2 regions of the Paraburkholderia sp. J11-2 genome follow, and region 2 is predicted to be linked to the other one. Evidence: riboswitches for the same ligand, from Rfam matches in the RefSeq annotation. Region 2 holds a riboswitch; the other holds the start of a gene.
What was found. A riboswitch is a leader RNA that binds a small molecule or an ion and turns the genes downstream of it on or off. The one in region 2 is predicted to bind thiamine pyrophosphate.

Region 1: another riboswitch for thiamine pyrophosphate. It lies ahead of U5A57_RS33175 (FAD-dependent oxidoreductase); the one in region 2 lies ahead of thiC (phosphomethylpyrimidine synthase ThiC).

Annotation. Positions count from the first base shown of each region.
Region 1 is NZ_CAJMYY010000030.1:74,624-80,150, forward strand. Features, by position in the region: gene U5A57_RS33155 (ABC transporter ATP-binding protein) at 1-79, opposite strand, end outside; gene thiE (thiamine phosphate synthase) at 248-1,360, opposite strand; gene U5A57_RS33165 (thiazole synthase) at 1,357-2,172, opposite strand; gene thiS (sulfur carrier protein ThiS) at 2,254-2,451, opposite strand; gene U5A57_RS33175 (FAD-dependent oxidoreductase) at 2,494-3,642, opposite strand; TPP riboswitch at 3,891-4,004, opposite strand; gene U5A57_RS33180 (ABC transporter ATP-binding protein/permease) at 4,291-5,527, shown strand, end outside.
Region 2 is NZ_CAJMYY010000003.1:371,668-377,194, forward strand. Features, by position in the region: gene U5A57_RS06080 (ferritin-like domain-containing protein) at 1-483, opposite strand, end outside; gene U5A57_RS06085 (DUF1328 family protein) at 549-710, opposite strand; gene U5A57_RS06090 (entericidin A/B family lipoprotein) at 872-1,009, shown strand; gene U5A57_RS06095 (EamA family transporter) at 1,131-2,069, opposite strand; gene U5A57_RS06100 (GreA/GreB family elongation factor) at 2,792-3,199, shown strand; TPP riboswitch at 3,273-3,402, shown strand; gene thiC (phosphomethylpyrimidine synthase ThiC) at 3,506-5,437, shown strand.

The sequences.
Region 1 (5,527 bases), on a different contig from region 2:
GGCCGGACAGGACGAGCCGATCGCCGTAGCCGAAGTCGACGTCGCGCAGTTCCAGTAGGGTCTCAGAGGTTGAGGGCACGTGGCTGACTGTCCATTTACACGAAGGCGGGATTATAGGGCCATCGTGTAAAACCTGCCGTGACGCACCCTGATCCGTTGATGTAAGCCGCGCCACCCGACACTGCGGGTTGCGGCCCCCTGGCCGGAGGGTGCGCACGCGGCGCAGCCTCCAAGCCAGGGCGGACCATTATTGCGTAAACGCGTTGCGCAATGCAGCAACCGCGGCAGCCGGATCGGCCGCCTCGGTCACGGCGCGCACCACCGCCGCGCTGCCCGCGCCCGTGGCGAGCACTTCCGGCAGCACATTGCCGTCGATGCCGCCAATGGCCACCATCGGCACGACGCCGTCCAGCAGCTTCACATAGCGGGCGAGACGCGCGAGGCCTTGGGGCGCCGTGGGCATCGCCTTGGTCGTGGTGGCGAAGACGGCGCCACACGCGAGGTAGCTCGGACGGAAATGGAGCGCCGTGAGCATTTCGAAGTAGCCGTGCGTCGACAGGCCAAGACGCACGCCTGCCGCCGCGATCGCGCCGAGGTCGGCTTCGCGCAGGTCTTCCTGGCCGAGGTGCACGCCGTAGGCGCCGGCCGCGACGGCCTCCTGCCAGTGATCGTTGATGAAAAGCTGCGCGTCGTGCTTGCGGCCCGCCGCGACGCAGCGCTCGATTTCGCTCGTGAGCGCCGGGGATTTCGGTTGCTTGCTGCGCAGTTGCGCTGTCTTCACGCCGTAGTCGAGCACGCGCTCGACCCAGTCGGCGGTGGGCAAGACCGGATACAGGCCGAGCTTCGCCGGGCACGGCGCGAACGGCTGCGCGGGCGCGGCAGGCAGGCCCAGCACGCGCGGAAAGCGCTTGATGTCGACGGGCCAGGCGTCGGCCTGCTCTTCGTCGCCGTCGCGCCAGGCGAGCGCGAGCACGAGCGCGTCGTGCGGGTCGAACCCGCAGTCGAGGAACGCCGCCAGCGCGGGGATCCAGTCTTCCGCCAGCTCGCCTTCGAGCGCGTAGCGCTCGCCGCCCAGATGCAGCGTGGCGCGAGCGGCCTTCGGGTTCTCGCCGGCGGCTTCGATCACGCCCGCGCCGTCGGTCATCCAGCGCGCGATGTGGGTCAGGTGCGGCGCCGCGTCGGTGACGATGATGAGATCGCCGCCGTTGGGCGCGTCAGGCGGCGTGAGACAGATGCGCCACGGCGCATGCGTGGGCTGCCAGTCGCCGAGGCGCGCGCGAATGCGCTCCGCCGTTTCGGTGAGTTCGTCGGCGGGCGGCCAGAACAGTTCGCGGTCCTGCAGTCGCAGCGTTTCAGTCATCGCTTGTCTCCATCCTGGTGCCAGAAAGGCATGCCGACCACGGGCGTGCTCGCAACCGCCGCCTCGCGCTCGGCCATCGGCCCGGCGAGAAACGCGGCGCGCCCCGCCTCGACGCCCAGCGCGAACGCACGCGCCATCGCCTCGGGGTGCGTGGCCTGCGAAACGGCCGTATTGAGCAGCACGCCATCGAAGCCCCACTCCATCACCTGGCAGGCATGCGACGGCACGCCGAGACCCGCATCGACGATCAGCGGCACATCGGGCAAGCGCTCGCGCAGCACGCGCAGGCCGTACGGATTGATCACGCCCTTGCCGGTGCCGATCGGCGCGCCCCATGGCATGAGCGCTTCGCAGCCCGCGTCGAGCAGACGGCGGCCGATCACGAGGTCCTCGGTGCAGTACGGCAGCACCTTGAAGCCATCCTTCACGAGGCGCGCCGCGGCCTCGATCAGGCCGACCGGGTCGGGCTGCAGCGTGTAGTCGTCGCCGATCAGTTCGAGCTTGATCCAGTCGGTTTCGAAGACTTCGCGCGCCATGTGCGCGGTCGTGACCGCCTCGTTGACGGTGAGGCAGCCAGCCGTGTTCGGCAGGAGCGGCACGCCTTGGCGCTTGAGCAGATCGAAAAAGCCCGCTTCGGCGGTGCCCTCGTTCATTTGGCGGCGCAGCGCAACGGTGATCATGCCGGGGCGCGCGGCCGCCATCGAATCGGCGAGCGACTGCAGCGACGGATAGCGCGACGTGCCAAGCAGCACGCGGCTCGCGAAGGTTTCGCCGTAGAGCGTGAGCGCGTCGGCGGTGGGAGTGGTGGTCATGGGTTGGAATCCTTGGGCGGTGTCGTGAAAGCGCTCGCGATACATGCGATGCGCGCGACCGGCGGCCTGGGCGAGCGAGGCTCAGCCGCCGGCCACGGGGCTCACGACGTCGAGGCGGTCGCCCGCCTGGAGCGCGCGCGCGCCATGCTGGGCGCGCGCCACGAAATCGCCATTCAGCGCGACGGCGAACGGCGGACGCGCGCCAAATGCGGCGAGCGCATCGGCGACCGTCGCGCCCTCGGGCAGCGTGATCGGCTTCTGGTTGATATGAATGTCCATGGCAAATACGTTCTCAGACTACGGTTTGATTCTGGCGATGCGTCACGCCGGCTCGTGTGCGCCCTGCGCGTGCAGCATCTCGCTCCAGCGCGACGCGCGGCGCAGCGACTCGAAGGACTCGGCGTCGTTCACGCGCGCATCGAGCAGCGCTTGGGCAATGCGCGCGGCTTCGTCGGCGACTTCCGGCGCGATCATGAAGCCGTGACGGTAGAGACCGTTCACGCGCAGCGTGGTCTTGCCGTCCCAAATAAGAGCCGGGCGGTGGTCGGGCAGCGTCGGGCGGCACTGCGTGTTCAACTCGAGGATGCGCGCCTCGCCGAACGCCGGATGCACCGCAAACGCCGCGCTCAGCAGCTCGAGCGCCGAGCGCACGCTCACGGGCGAACGGTCCTCGCCTTCGATCTCGGTCGCGCCGATCACGAAGACGTCGTTTTCCTTGGGCGCGATATAGAGCGGATAGCGCGGATGCAAGAGCCGCACGGGGCGCGTGAGCGTGATGCCCGGCGCGTGCACGCGCGCGACCTCGCCGCGAATGCCGCGCAAACCCGGCAGCACAGGTTTGGCGCCTAGCCCGCGACAGTCGATCGTCACGCGCGCAGGCGGCGGATTAGCCTCGTCGACCGTGGTGTGCCAGTGCGTTTGCACGCCGCGCTCGGCCAGCCCCGCCGCCAGCGCGGCCAACGCCTGGCGATTGTCGAGCTGACCCTCGCCTTCGAGCAGCCAGCCGCGCGCGAAGCGCCCGGCGAGCGCCGGTTCGGCGGCGTCGAGCTGCGCGCCGGCGAGCGCGACGAAGTTCGCGTCGGCCAGCGAACGCGGCGCGTTGGCGCGCACGCGGCGCTCGAAGAGCGGGGCTTCGGTGCGATCGGCGGTATGCCAGACCACGAGCGTGCCATTGCGCTGGAAGAACACGGGCTCCGGCAACTCGGCCAGGATGCGCGGCCAGGTTTCGAGCGACGCGACACCAAGCTCGGTGATGAGCAATTCAGCAACGGCGGCCTCCGCGAGCGGCGCGAGCATGGCCGCCGCGACCCAAGCCGCGGCCTCGCCGCCTTCGGGGCCGCCACGCTCGTAGAGCGCGACGCGATGGCCGGAGCCGGCGAGCCGCCATGCGACGAGCCGGCCGCTCAAACCGCCGCCGAGCACGGCGAAGTCGGGCACGCTGCCCGCACTACGGTGATGAGCGCGACTCATGACGGCGCTCCGTCACGCAGCGCGAACGCGATAAAAATCGGGGAACAAAGAGAATAGGCGGTCATCGTATCCTTTCCGTACGGCAGCAGCAGACGTACCCAAGGACGAAACCGGCTGGCAAGGCCGACCGTGGAGGCTATGCGGCGCAGACGGCCCGTACGTCCCGATAAGGAATTCGTACGAACCCGTGCGCCCAAAGCGCAGCCCGGCGGGAATCCTGGCGCCCCTGCAAATGCTGGGCGCTCCGGTAAGACTTTCTGGAAACTTCCCGCGCCGGTATTACCCGGATCGGGTGCGAAGGGTCTCTCTCAGCCTCAGTACGGCATGCCCCGCATACCGGTGAAGCACCCCTGTTTCGTCAAGGTCGATTAGACCACAAAAGGCGCGCGGCCCGCAAACCTCGGCGGAGCGGGACGCCTGCTCTGGCACAATGGCCTGAGCCCGCCGCTTTCGCCTCACGAGCCCGCGCGGTGAGACAATGACCGCCACGCTACGGCGGCGCCGGCGTGCGCTTTTGTCTCCGCTTTTTGCCCATTAAGACTCACTTAAGCGCCCGGCGACAGAATCGCTGCAAAAATCGCTGCACCGCAGCCGCCATGCGGCATGCAGCGCATGCCCCCAACGGGCGGCCACACCTTCAGGATGCACATGACCAATCAACCTGCCCGCGCCACGCCCGATCAGAACGAGCACCAGAAGATCACCGCGTGGAGCCTGATCAAGCCCTACTGGGTCTCCGAGGAACGCTGGATCGCCTGGGGGCTGCTCGTCGCGATCATCGTGATGAACCTGCTCGTCGTGTGGATCAACGTGCGGCTCAACGGCTGGAGCGCGGAGTTCTACAACGCGTTGCAGGCCAAGGACGTCAAGCGCTTTCCGCCTCTGTTGATGACCTTCACCGAACTGGCGTTCGGCTTCATCATCCTCGCGGTGTATGGCCGGTATCTGCGCCAGATGCTCGGGTTTCGCTGGCGCCAGTGGCTCACCACGCGCTTTCTGAGCGATTGGCTCGGCAAGGGCGCGTTCTACCGCATCGAGCGCGACCGCCTCGCCGATAACCCCGACCAGCGGATCAGCGACGACCTCCAGTCGTTCGCCACGACCACGCTTTCGCTCACGCTCGACCTGCTCTCCACGGTCGTCACGTTGATCTCGTTCATCACGATCCTGTGGACGCTCGCGGGTGCGCTCACGATCACGCTGGGCGGCACGCCGCTCGCGATTCCGGGCTACATGGTCTGGGCCGCCGCGCTCTACGCCGTGTTCGGCTCGGTCGTGATCCAGAAGGTCGGCCACCCGCTCGTGTCGATCAACTACCAGCAACAAAAGGTGGAGGCGGACTTCCGCTTCGGCCTGATCCGCCTGCGCGAGAACGCCGAGCAGATCGCGCTCTACGACGGCATGGACACCGAGCGCGGCAACGCGCAAGGCCTCTTCCAGCACATCCGCGACAACTGGTGGCGCGTGATGAAGTACACGAAGCGCCTGACCTTCGTGCTGAGCTTCTACGGCCAGATCGCCATCATCTTCCCGCTCGTCGTGGCCGCGCCTCGCTACTTCGCGGGCGCCTTCACGTTCGGCGTGCTCATGCAGATCTCGCAGGCGTTCGGCACCGTGAGCGATTCGTTCTCGTGGTTCATCAACAGTTACTCCACGCTGGTCGAATGGCGCGCCACCGTGAATCGTCTGCGCGAATTCGTGCGTGTGGTGCACTCGCCGCGACTGAAGGAATCGGTCTCGCCCGCCACCGAGCACGGCGGCATCAACCTGCACTTCATCGACAGCAACGAACTCGCCACCGAGCACCTCAAGCTCGCGCTGCCCAACGGCATGCCGCTTTCCGAAGTGCGCGACATCGCCATCAAGCCGGGTTCGCGCTGGCTCG
Region 2 (5,527 bases):
GATTTGCTCGAAGATGCGCCGCGTGGTCGTGTCGTCGTGGCCAAGATAGTTGATAATCGCGCGATAGCTTTCGATCGCGATGCGCTCCGCGATCAGATTCTCGCGAATCATGTCCTTCAGGCCGGCCCCTTCCTTGTATTCCGAGTGCGAGCGCTCGACTAGCGTCGACGGCGAATAGTCGGGCTCGCCGCCGAGTTGCACGATGCGCGCTGCGAGCATGTCGGCGTGCTGCTGCTCCTCGTTCGCGTGCTGAAGAAATTCGGCCGCCACCGACTCGGACTCGATGCCCTTCGCCATGAAATGGTGCCGCTTGTAGCGCAGCACGCACACGAGTTCCGTGGCGAGCGAATCGTTGAGCAGCTTGAGCACGGTCTGGCGATTTGCCGGGTAATCCGGCGTGACCGATCCCTGGTCGAGATTGCGGCGCGCTTCATCGCGCACGCGTTTGAGATCGAACTCGAACGAAGCGTGTGTCTTCGACATCTGACTCTCCTTCAAACATGGCATGCATGAACGGGGTGGTGCGCAGCGGTTTGGCTTTGCGTGCGTCATCCGTGCATCACGCCTAGCAATAGCGTGACCACGAAGACCACGAGGAAGATGTAGAACAGGATCTTGGCGATTTCGGCCGCGCCCGCGGCGATGCCGGTGAAGCCGAACACAGCGGCAATGATCGCGATGATGAAAATCACGATGGCGTAGTGAAGCATGGCGTAGTCCTCCTTGTGGGCGGATGTGCTGCGCTATGTCGCGCCTGCATCGGTGCTAGCGCAAGCAGCGGACCTGATGGCGGACACATAGGCAGGCACAAATGACCGGGCACGCGACGTGCTGGACAGTGGCCACCTTTGACACCGTGGAGGACTTCCTCATGAAACGCCTGATTGCCCTCTTTCTCGTTACCGCTTCGCTGGCAGCGCTTTCGGCCTGCAACACGATGGCGGGTGCCGGCGAGGACGTTTCCGCGGGCGGCCACGCCCTCACGAACTCCGCGGAAAAGGCCAAGTAATCGCGTCTGGCATCGATCGGTCAGCGACGAAGATGCGGCCGCTTCGCACATCACATGCGGGGCGGCCGCGCGCGCAAACGTGGCGCAATGACGCGAGGCGCGTCACCGGGACAGGACGAACTCAGGAGGACGTGCGGCGACGGTCGTCGAAGAGGAACGACAAACCCACGCTACCGAGAATCAGCACGGTCGCGACGACGGTGCCACTCGTGACCGGCTCGCCGAGCAGCAGCGCGCCGAGCGCGACGGCAACAACGGGATTCACGTACATGCAACTGCTCGCAACGAGCGGGCTGGTATTGCGGATCAGATAGCCATAGGCGACGTAGGCCGCCATCGTGCCGATGAACATCAGGTAGAAGAACGCCACGAGCGGCAGAACGTGCAACTCGCCCATGCGTTCGCCGCTGATCCACGCGACCGAGGTCGAAATGGCGCCGCCGAGGCCGATTTGCAGCGCCGTCGCGATGAACAGATCGGTAGGCAACCTGAGCTTGCCCGCCAGATGTGCGCCGATCGCCCAGAAGAGCGCGCCACACAGAATCGCGAGGCTGCCGCCCGCCGAACCCGCAGCACCGCCGCCATGACTCAGGATCGCAATGCCGACGAGACCGAGCGCGACCGCAGCCCATTCGGCCTTCGCCACGCGCCGCCCGGTCACCGCCGAGATCACGGTCGCGAAGAGCGGCACTGTGGCGACCATCACGGCCGCCGTGCCAGTGCCCACGGTCCGCATGCCGTAAGCGAGCATGCCGCTCGACAGGCCCACGAGCAGCGTGCCCACCACGCCCGCGTTGCGCACTTCGAGGAGGGTCGGCATGACGGGTCGCCGGCGCATGGCAAAGACGAACAACCCGATCCCGGCAAGCAGATTGCGCAAGCCGGAGAGCAGCAGCGGCGGGAACGATTCGAGCGCAACCTTCACGCCGAGATACGTCGAGCCCCAGACGAAGTAGACGACCGCGAGCGAGAGCGCGACGCGCCCGGCGCGCGACTGCGGCAACCGAACGCCGCGCACGAAACGCCATAGCGCGGCGGCGGCCTGAAGGACCGTTGACATGAAAGATTGGGGGTTCACGCGGGAAGGCAAACGGGGAGGCATCGTCATTTTGCCGCGGCACGTGAAGGGCAGAACCGCGGGCGCCCCGGCGGCAAGGCGGCGGGACGGGTGAAGCTCGACGGCATGGTGCAGATGCGCAAGAACGCGAAAAAGGACGGAGTGCGAAGGACACCCGGGACGGGCGAATCGCATTATGCAACAACGCCGGTCGTCGCGGATGCTTTCAGGATGCTTTATGCGCGGTGTGTCGTTGTGTTCGCGTCACAGTGCGAAGCGCGAGCCGGAATGGCCGATCGCGCACCCTATCGCGGTGCTGCGACAGCGTCGCGCCAGGTTTGTGAGATCGTGCTAGCATGGTCGAATCTTTCGTTTAACTTTCATTTACTTCATTTCTAACACGCCGTTCGCCATGTTTTTGCTTGTTTCGCGTCCCGTCCCCGTCTTGCCGCCGCGCAGTTTGCGCAGCGCGCGGGCGCGTGCGCGAGCCGGCCGCGAGCGAACGGCGGCGCGGCCGCTGTCCACCCGAGCGCGCGCCCTGCCTCCCCTGTCCGCCCCGCTTACCGCCGCCCGGCGTCCGCACTGAACCTGCCTCCCCAAGCCATCGGAGCCGTTCGGTCGGGCTCCGGGCCGATCCGTTGCGCCCCGCTGCGGCCCGCGCGCCATTTCGCCCGCCAGCCCTCGCCCGTCCCTCGACTTTCATCTGGATCGCAAGGAGAACCGTCATGTCGAAAAAAATCCGCTACCTCACCGAACTCGACGTCGCCCGCCTCGAGAAATGCGCCGCTGAACCCGGCGCCGCACCGGCCCGTCAAACCATGCTCGACGAACTGCTCGAACACGCCGTAATCGTGGAGCCGCGCGACGTCGCCGCCAATGTCGTGACGATGAACTCGCAGGTGACGCTCGTGGACGAGCGCAACGGCGAAGCCCTCACGTACACCGTCGTCTATCCCCATGAGGCGAACGTCGACGCCGGGCGGCTGAACGTGTTCTCGCCAGCGGGACTCGCACTGCTCGGCGCCAAACGTGGCAACGCCGTGCGCTTCACGACGCCGGGCGGCGCGGTCGAAACACTGAAGATCGAACGCATCCTGTTTCAGCCCGAAGCCTCGAAGGATTTCACGTTGTAAGTTCCGCGCGCGTGACACATCTCGCGCGCAAAGGCACTTGCCAGATCGTCGCAGCGCGGTGTATCGTTTGGCCTTGCTTACGCGGGGGTCCTGCGTTATGCGCCGCATCGAACGAAAGTCGTGCTGCGTATTTCGCGGGTGAGAAATACCCTTTGAACCTGATCTGGATAATGCCAGCGCAGGGAAGCGTCCGGACTTCGCAACATCGCTCAACGCCTCATCCATCACAGCGAAGTCCGTCCACGTTCCGTCTCGTCTCCTGCTAAGCCGCTGTTCCCACTTTGCATTGCATGGAGAGAGAGACGCATGAACGCGAATCCGAAGTTCATTTCCGCCAACGCGCACGTCGACGAAGCCGCGATCGCGCCGCTGCCCAATTCCCGCAAGATCTACGTGACCGGCTCGCAGCCCGATATCCGCGTGCCGATGCGCGAAATCACGCAGGCGGATACGCCCACGGGCTTCGGCGGCGAGAAGAACCCGCCGATCTACGTCTACGACACCTCGGGTCCGTACACCGATCCGGAAGCGAAGATCGACATTCGTGCGGGCCTGCCCGCGCTGCGCCAGAGCTGGATCGAAAAGCGCGGCGACACCGAAGCGCTGCCGGGCCTCTCCTCCGAATACGGCCGCGAGCGCGCCGCCGACCCCGCAACGGCCGAGTTGCGTTTCCCAGGCCTGCATCGCACGCCGCGCCGCGCGAAGGCCGGCAAGAACGTCACGCAGATGCACTACGCGCGTCAAGGCATCATCACGCCGGAAATGGAGTACATCGCGATTCGCGAGAACCAGCGCCGCGCCGAGTATCTGGAAAGCCTCAAGGCCAGCGGCCCGAACGGTGCGAAGCTCGCCGCGATGATGGGTCGCCAGCATCCGGGCCAGGCGTTCGGCGCAGCGGCTTTCGGCGCGAATGCCCTTCAGGCGATCACGCCCGAGTTCGTGCGCGAGGAAATCGCTCGCGGACGCGCGATCATCCCGGCGAACATCAACCACCCGGAAAGCGAGCCGATGATCATCGGCCGCAACTTCCTCGTGAAGATCAACGCGAACATCGGCAATTCGGCGGTCACGTCGTCGATTGGCGAGGAAGTCGACAAGATGACGTGGGCAATCCGCTGGGGCGGCGACACGGTCATGGATCTTTCGACCGGCAAGCACATTCACGAAACGCGCGAGTGGATCATCCGCAACTCGCCGGTGCCGATCGGCACGGTGCCGATTTACCAGGCGCTCGAAAAGGTCAACGGCAAGGCCGAAGACCTCACGTGGGAGATGTTCCGCGACACGCTCATTGAACAGGCCGAGCAAGGCGTGGACTACTTCACGATCCACGCGGGCGTGCGCCTGCAATACGTGCCGCTCACCGCGAACCGCATGACGGGTATCGTCTCGCGCGGCGGCTCGATCATGGCCAAGTGGTGCCTCGCGCATCACAAGGAGTCCTTCATTTATGAGCATTTCGAAGAGATCTGCGAAATCATGAAGGAATACGACGTGAGCTTCTCGCTCGGCGACGGCCTGCGCCCCGGCTCGATCTACGACGCCAACGACGAAGCGCAACTCGGCGAACTGAAGACGCTCGGCGAACTCACGCAGATCGCGTGGAAGCACGACGTGCAGGTGATGATCGAAGGCCCGGGCCACGTGCCGATGCAGCTCATCAAGGAGAACATGGATCTCCAGCTCGACTGGTGCAAGGAAGCGCCCTTCTACACGCTCGGGCCGCTCACCACCGACATCGCGCCGGGCTACGACCACATCACTTCGGGCATCGGCGCTGCGATGATCGGCTGGTTCGGCACGGCCATGCTCTGCTATGTCACGCCGAAGGAACACCTGGGCTTGCCGAACAAGGACGACGTGAAGGAAGGCATCATCACGTACAAGCTCGCGGCGCATGCGGCCGATCTTGCGAAGGGTCATCCGGGCGCGCAGGTGCGCGACAACGCGTTGTCGAAGGCGCGCTTCGAGTTCCGCTGGGAAGACCAGTTCAACCTCGGTCTCGATCCAGACAAGGCGCGCGAGTTCCACGACGAAACGCTGCCGAAGGACTCGGCCAAGGTGGCGCATTTCTGCTCGATGTGCGGCCCGCACTTCTGCTCGATGAAGATCACCCAGGACGTGCGCGACTTCGCCGCGAAGCAAGGCGTGAGCGACGACGAAGCCCTGAAAAAAGGCATGGAAGTGAAGGCGGTCGAGTTCATCAAGCAAGGCGCCGAGATTTATCAGCGCCAGTAAGCTCACCGTGTCCCAGGCGGGCCCTTGCGGCCCGCCGATACATTTTCTAACGACTCCCACAACTCTCTGACAAGCGCACACACCCGGATA